3 regions of the Paenibacillus sp. V4I7 genome follow, and region 3 is predicted to be linked to each of the others. Evidence: predicted binding sites of a transcription regulator. Region 3 holds the regulator's gene; each other region holds the start of a gene.
What was found. The regulator NrdR, encoded in region 3, represses ribonucleotide reductase genes. The targets are predictions, from matches to a motif close to AACACNATATATNGTGTT.
Positions count from the first base shown of each region.

Region 1 (2,325 bases), 240 kb from region 3:
CCATTTCGATGCAGCACGACTTCTTGCACTCCATGATCGAGAGCTGCTTGTTTGGCCATGACATTTGGGAGAAGATTAAGCGTTTTGAGATCACATCTCAACCAGCGGATATCCTCAAATGTGATTGCGTTAATGCCATTATGTATCGTAGCAACGGGTCTGCGCACCTCTGTACAGAAGGCAAGCAGAATGGGTTCGACTTGCGCGGGGAACGGATGTGCCCGTGGAGCTTCGCCCCTGGTGATTTGCATATAAACAGTGCCTTCATTTAGACCATTTTTTTCGATAAGTTGCGTGAGAATATGACCCATTTTTTCAATAGTAAAAGGTAGATCTATCCGCACTTCACTAGCGGTTCTTTGGAGTCTCTGCATATGAGCAGCTTGCTCGTAAATTTTCCCGTTATATACTCGGAATACTTCATATATCCCATCTCCAAAATAGTACCCACGATCATCCGGTGAAAGAAAAACGTCTTCCTTGTTGACGAATTCATTTTTAAAGAAATACATATCCAACATCTCCTTTATGCGTTTACTTATGATAACTAGCACTGAATGCTTATCGTAGACATTTAAAATATTAACGAACAAATGTTCTAAAAAGAAATGATATGTGTTATCCTAGTATAGGTTAGCAGAGGAATTAACGATCGTCAAAACGAGCTGCATGACTTCACACATCTAGCTTAGTTGAATGATTGATTTTGGTTATTCTGGGCGCGAAAAAGAGAGTATTAGTAAGTAAGGGTTAGCTAGTATGATTAAGGGTTGTCTTAATAGCGAAATTTGGTTCTTTAGTTATTAGAAGATCAATATATAGTGAGGTATAATGGATTTCGCACACCACATATTGTAATTTTACATAAACTTCATAAAGTAACTTTAATTTTAGTTGTAGCTGAATCTGTAGCTTATTGGGAGGGACTTATGCATGGGGATTGTAGAGTCAAATAAGAGGTTGGATGGTTTAAGCGAGAAAATATTTTTGGATCGTTATGCACTCAAAAATGCAGATACGAGTTTCGCCAAGGTGGGTGATACCGTTCTCGTTTTGACGAAGGATGACCCCAAATTCCCAGCCAAAGAAGTTGGCGAAATTGTGAGTCGTAATGGCGATACCGTTAAAGTAAAAACACGGAGCGGTGAGACTGTTGAATCCGCAGTTGAAAAGCTCACTTTAAATATTGAGAAGACACCAGAAGAAATGTGGGACCGTTTAGCAGGTGCAATGGCATCCGTAGAGGCAACTCCTGAGAAACGTAAAGAATGGACAGATAAATTCAGATACATCCTTGATGATTGGAAGCTTGTACCAGGTGGACGTATTGCTGCTGGTGCCGATGCAAGTGATGAACTGACTCTTTTTAACTGCTATGTTATCCCGTCACCACACGATAGCCGAGGCGGAATTATGAGCACACTCTCGGAAATGACAGAAATTATGTCGCGCGGCGGCGGAGTTGGTATCAATCTGTCTTCGCTTCGTCCACGCCGTTCCGTTGTGAAAGGGGTTAATGGATCATCCAGCGGTGCTGTTTCTTGGGGAGGTCTGTTTAGCTATACAACTGGCTTAATTGAACAAGGAGGCAGCCGTCGCGGAGCACTTATGCTCATGATTAACGACTGGCACCCTGATCTTGAGGATTTCATTACGGTGAAATCAACGATGGGCCAAATTACGAATGCAAATTTATCCGTTTGTGTAAGCAATGGATTTATGAAGGCCGTTAAGGAAGATCTCGAGTGGGAGCTTGTTTTCCCGGATACGACGGATCCTGATTACAATGATAAATGGGATGGCAATTTAGATGCTTGGAAAAAACTAGGTAAAGCTGTCAAGCCTTATCGTACTGTGCGAGCACGTGATGTTTGGCATACAATCATTGAGTCTGCTTGGAAATCAGCTGAGCCGGGTGTTGTATTCTTGGAATACTACAACCAAATGTCCAACAGCTGGTACTTCAATCCGATTATTTGTACGAATCCATGCGGGGAGCAGGGGCTTCCGGCTTGGGGCGTTTGCAACTTATCTGCTATTAATCTATCTAAGTTTTATGACGCGGATAATCATGATGTGGATTGGGCAGATTTGGCCAAAGTGGTTCGTTATTCGACTCGCTTTCTCGATAATGTTATCGATAAGACACCTTATCACTTCGAAGAAAACCGTACGAATCAACAAGGCGAGCGCCGCGTAGGTTTAGGTACTATGGGTCTTGCTGAACTGATGATTAAATTGAAAATTCGGTACGGAAGCCCAGAATCTCTGGTGTTTTTGGACAAAATCTATGGCTTTATGGCTAGAGAAGCCTATCTGGCATCG
Region 1 is NZ_JAUSZD010000002.1:1,009,392-1,011,716, forward strand. It holds gene dat (D-amino-acid transaminase) at 1-512, opposite strand, end outside; gene QFZ80_RS05865 (adenosylcobalamin-dependent ribonucleoside-diphosphate reductase) at 934-2,325, shown strand, end outside.
Region 1: a site for NrdR is predicted at 842-859, ahead of QFZ80_RS05865 (adenosylcobalamin-dependent ribonucleoside-diphosphate reductase). Genes of this name have one in related genera too.

Region 2 (2,325 bases), 450 kb from region 3:
ATACATCTCATCGAGATCAATATCATCCAAATGCTTACCATAGGTTTGTAGTACCGTGTAAGGAGCAAATACATGCAGCGGCTTGTTCTCTTCAGCCAACTTGTAAAACTTGTTCGGTACAATGAGACCGATGGACAGTGTCTTCAGGCGAGATTTCTCATCCGCATTAATTTTCTTACTATCTAGGAACTCCATAACGTCCCAGCCGAAAATGTTGTAATAAGCGGCTCCGGAACCTTTACGCTGCCCCATTTGATCTGCGTAGGAGAACGCATCCTCCATGAGCTTAAGAACCGGCATAATACCTTTTGCGGCGTTTTCCACACCTTTAATCGTTTCCCCGCGTCCACGAAGCTTGGACAAGTTAACGGCTACGCCACCGCCAATTTTGGAAAGCTGCATGCAGGTAGCTAGCACGTAGTTAATAGAATTAAGAGAGTCGTCCATCTCCAGCAGGAAGCAGGATACCATTTCGCCTCGGCGGCTCTTACCTGCATTAAGGAACGTTGGTGTCGCTGGTTGCAAGCGTTGTTCCATCATCGATACTGCAAGCACTCGCGCAGTTTCTACGTTCCCACGTCCCAAGTACAAAGCAACAATAGCAACGCGATCCGGGAAATGTTCCAGGTATAAAGATTTATCATCACTGCGTAACGCGTAATCCGTATAGAATTTCGAAGCTGCCATGTAGGAGGCGAACTCGAATTGATTATCGTGGGCCACTTGATAAACATCGTTAACTTCATCTTGCGTATATTTCTCATATACGTTCTCGTAATAGTTATGATCGATCATATAACGAACTTTAGAAGAAGTATCGGGGAAAGTGAGGCTTTTACTGTGGACTTCCTTCATAAAAACTTCAACAGCTTCTTTATCCTTCTCTAGTTGGAAAAAGCCATCCGCTCCGCGTTGCATCAATAAATTATTCAGCTCAATGTGCCGCAATTGCATGTACCCCCTGAACAAATCGTTCTACGTCATTTTTGGTGCCGGATAACTCAAACTTGGTTAACACAGGCACATCGTACTGCTGTGAGATCGTATCTGCGCTTTTGGCAAATCCGTCTCCCCAGTTACGGTTACCACTTGCTGCTACTCCGATAAGACGAGAGGCATTGCTTTCTAGGAAAGAAGCTACCTTCGGAGGAACTTGACCAAAACCGGTTGTATAGGTAACCAGCACGAAGGGCTCGTCCATCTTCATCGCTTCCTCAATTTGAATCGCTGGCATTTTGAGTTTAGCAATAAACCGGCGAACATTTCCCGTCTTCGAATCGTAAGCAATCAGCATGGGCTTCCGTCTCCTAACACTCTCTTATTCTCTATTTAGTACCGCTTATGTAAGTAACCCTATATGTAGTAAACAAATGAATCATTCCGTGCAATTTAAGAGGAATACGCCATGTCTTTTCGACAATATATGCGAATTTCAGGATTACGCGACCTAGGAAAAAGGCGGTAATCACGCGGTTTATCACGGAATTTGATTCTATTTTTTCACAAATTCTAGTAGTTGTGTGTTTCGCTTTTTTTACGATATCTAGTTGATAGATTCAAATTTATATCAATATATTGTGTTTGTCAACGAGCAAAATGGCTCGTTTTGACTATTAAAATACGTAAACCTAGACAGGACGTGGCTCGGAAGGCTTTGAAAATTTATTTTCAATTTTGACTTGAAATTTTCGAATTTGTCGAAAGCAAGACTAGGGCTTTGATCTCACTAGCTATAGATCTATCCCGCCCCAAATACAAGCTCACCAAACCGTCCCAGAGTCCTTCTAAGGTCGTTAATAGCGATGATGCCACATTCCTATCCAGAAGCAAAAAAAGCTATTCACGCGCACACGAGGGTGCCGTGAATAGCCTAATCTTATTTCTTAACCGTTGCGTTTTTGGAAATCACTCATGAATTCAGCGAGCGCTTTGCATGATGCATAAGGAACAGCATTATACGTAGATGCTCTCAAACCGCCTACACTGCGATGACCCTTCAACCCAACAAATCCGTTCTGTTCGGTTTCCTTAATGAACTTCTTCTCCAGCTCTTCATCCTTCAAGCGGAACGTGATGTTCATCGCGGAACGACTGCCCGCATCAACTGGTCCACGGTAGAAACCGCCGCTTTGGTCGATTGCGCTATAAATTAGACCTGATTTCTCAAGGTTATTTTTTTGGATAACAGCTAGTCCACCTTGTTCCTGAATCCATTTCAATACCAGGTTCATCATGTAGATTGAATATACTGGTGGTGTATTGTATAGGGAATTGTTTTTGCTATGGATTTCGTAGCGAAGCATGGTTGGAATCGTTTTAGGCAGA
Region 2 is NZ_JAUSZD010000002.1:323,974-326,298, reverse strand. It holds gene nrdE (class 1b ribonucleoside-diphosphate reductase subunit alpha) at 1-948, opposite strand, end outside; gene nrdI (class Ib ribonucleoside-diphosphate reductase assembly flavoprotein NrdI) at 935-1,294, opposite strand; gene serC (3-phosphoserine/phosphohydroxythreonine transaminase) at 1,884-2,325, opposite strand, start outside.
Region 2: a site for NrdR is predicted at 1,565-1,582, ahead of nrdI (class Ib ribonucleoside-diphosphate reductase assembly flavoprotein NrdI). Genes of this name have one in related genera too.

Region 3 (2,325 bases):
TGTCTGCTACTTCCATTGGAAAAATCCAATGGAAGTATGAATTTCGTTCTGAATACCGCTTAGAGCAAATGTCCCAGAAAGTAAGTATGCCTTTTTTTATATGATCAACCACTCTTATAATCGGGAAAGGTTTCCTTTACCTCATATTGTTTCTTCGAATCCGAGTTTGCATACACATAAGCCAATAAGCGATCTTGATCAATTCCGAGAGAGTTAGCAACTTTTACGATATCTAATTCATAAGAAATGCTTGGAATTTGATTGGACTTGACGGACATATGCTTCAACCATCCTTCGAATAATGTAATTAATGGAAACTCAATCGGTAAATATGATATAGTTTTCTTACAAACATAAATCGGTACGATAAAGGCAAAACCACTGAAAAGTGGTGACGCAAAGCTACAGGGACTAAAATGGCATTCTGTGAATGTCCAAAATGTCAGCCAGCTACCGCCTCCGTCCGATTCATGTAGAAAGACTAGGAGGGAACAAAGATGATGGGAAAAATTTCGGTGGATGGTAGAATGAGTATGGATGTACAGCAATTAATTGATAACTTGCACCTTCCAGAAAGTGATCTTTTGAATATGTTCTCCTTTAAGTTTGATAACAACGTTTTAACCCAAGATGAAGCTATTCGGTTTATTCATTTTCTCCGAAGTGAACTGGACAAACGCACTCAATAAAGGAATTATGCACGAAAGCACACAAAAATACAGTCGGTTGATGTCTAAAGATTTATTTTTTTCAAATATATTTTAATCGCACAATTGTTGATTTCACGGGAAAAAATGAGAAAAGACAACGGGAATCCCGCTGTCTTTTTCTTATTTTTTGTCATATTTAGCGATTATTTATCCCGGAGAAGTCCGGTGTCATGCTTTCCCAATATTTGCGTTAACTCCTTCAGGAACATATTAATGTCCTTAAACTGCCGGTATACGGAGGCAAAGCGAATGTACGCCACTTCATCGACGGGGTACAGCTGTTCCATGACGATTTCTCCAATGCTTAAACTATCCACTTCAGCATGAGCCGTGGTGCGAAGCTGCATTTCCACTTCAGAAACCATCATCTCAAGCCTCTCCATCGATACAGGTCGCTTTTCACAAGCTCGAATCAAGCCTCTTAATATTTTCTCTCGACTAAATTCTTCCCTACTTCCATCTTTCTTAATCACGATTAACGGAGTTTCTTCCACCATCTCAAATGTGGTGAATCTTCTCGCGCATTTCTCACATTCTCGACGACGACGAATCGATTTGTTTTCATTGGCTGAACGTGAATCAAGAACTTTCGTACCGGAATAGTCACAGAACGGACACTTCATTCGCTATCTCTCCTTTCTCTCTTCTCTTCTTTGATCTATTACCATATGTTACATGTCATGAACTTAGGAGATATGCACACAATACTATTACCAAACGACAAGGAGGTGAACAGACATGGGCGCAGGACAAAACCGTAACAGCAATACTTTAGTTGTTCCTCAAGCTAACGCAGCCTTGGATCAGTTAAAATACGAAGTAGCGCAAGAACTTGGTATCGCCATCCCACAAGATGGTTATATGGGTAATATGGCTACTCGTGATGCTGGTGCCATTGGTGGTAACATCACTCGTCGCTTAGTACAAATCGCAGAGCAATCCTTGGCTGGTCAATTCAAGTAATCTTGAATCCTAGCTATTGAGCTCTAAAACAGGAAGTATTGGACTCTAAGCCCCCAAAAGGAGCTAGTCCAATGCTTCTTTGTTTATGTAGAGACGGAATCCTAATCCTTCTTTCCCCACTGCTGAGAATAAAGCTTCGTGTATTTCTCGTAATAATAGAGTACCCGCTGTACATAGTGACGTGTTTCTCCGAATGGAATCTGATTAATATGCTCTTCTGAACCATCCCAAACGTCATTTTGCTTCCATTTATTCACATTACCTTGACCTGCATTATAAGCCGCAATCGCATAAATTAAATTACCATTATAATGCTTCTTAAGCCAGCTCAAATACCAAGAACCAAGATTAATATTTACGTCCACTTTTAATAAATCTTCCTGCACATGAGGCCCTAAATTCGTGGATTCTACAATCCACTCTGCCGTATCAGGCATCAACTGCATGAGGCCTAAAGCACCCTTGCTTGACTCCAAATGATATTTATAATTCGTCTCCACCCTAATAATCGCAGCAATTAGAAATGGATCTATATTGTGTTTCGCCGCGCTCTGCCTAATTTCCTGCTCAAAATAGATCGGGTACAGCTTTCTTCCGATAAAATCACTATTCATAAAGAGAACCAGAACAAAACAAACAAGAAGCAGGGCAA
Region 3 is NZ_JAUSZD010000002.1:769,129-771,453, reverse strand. It holds gene QFZ80_RS04650 (hypothetical protein) at 105-278, opposite strand; cyclic di-GMP riboswitch class I at 362-458, shown strand; gene QFZ80_RS04645 (hypothetical protein) at 498-689, shown strand; gene nrdR (transcriptional regulator NrdR) at 854-1,333, opposite strand; gene QFZ80_RS04635 (alpha/beta-type small acid-soluble spore protein) at 1,449-1,673, shown strand; gene QFZ80_RS04630 (lytic transglycosylase domain-containing protein) at 1,775-2,325, opposite strand, start outside.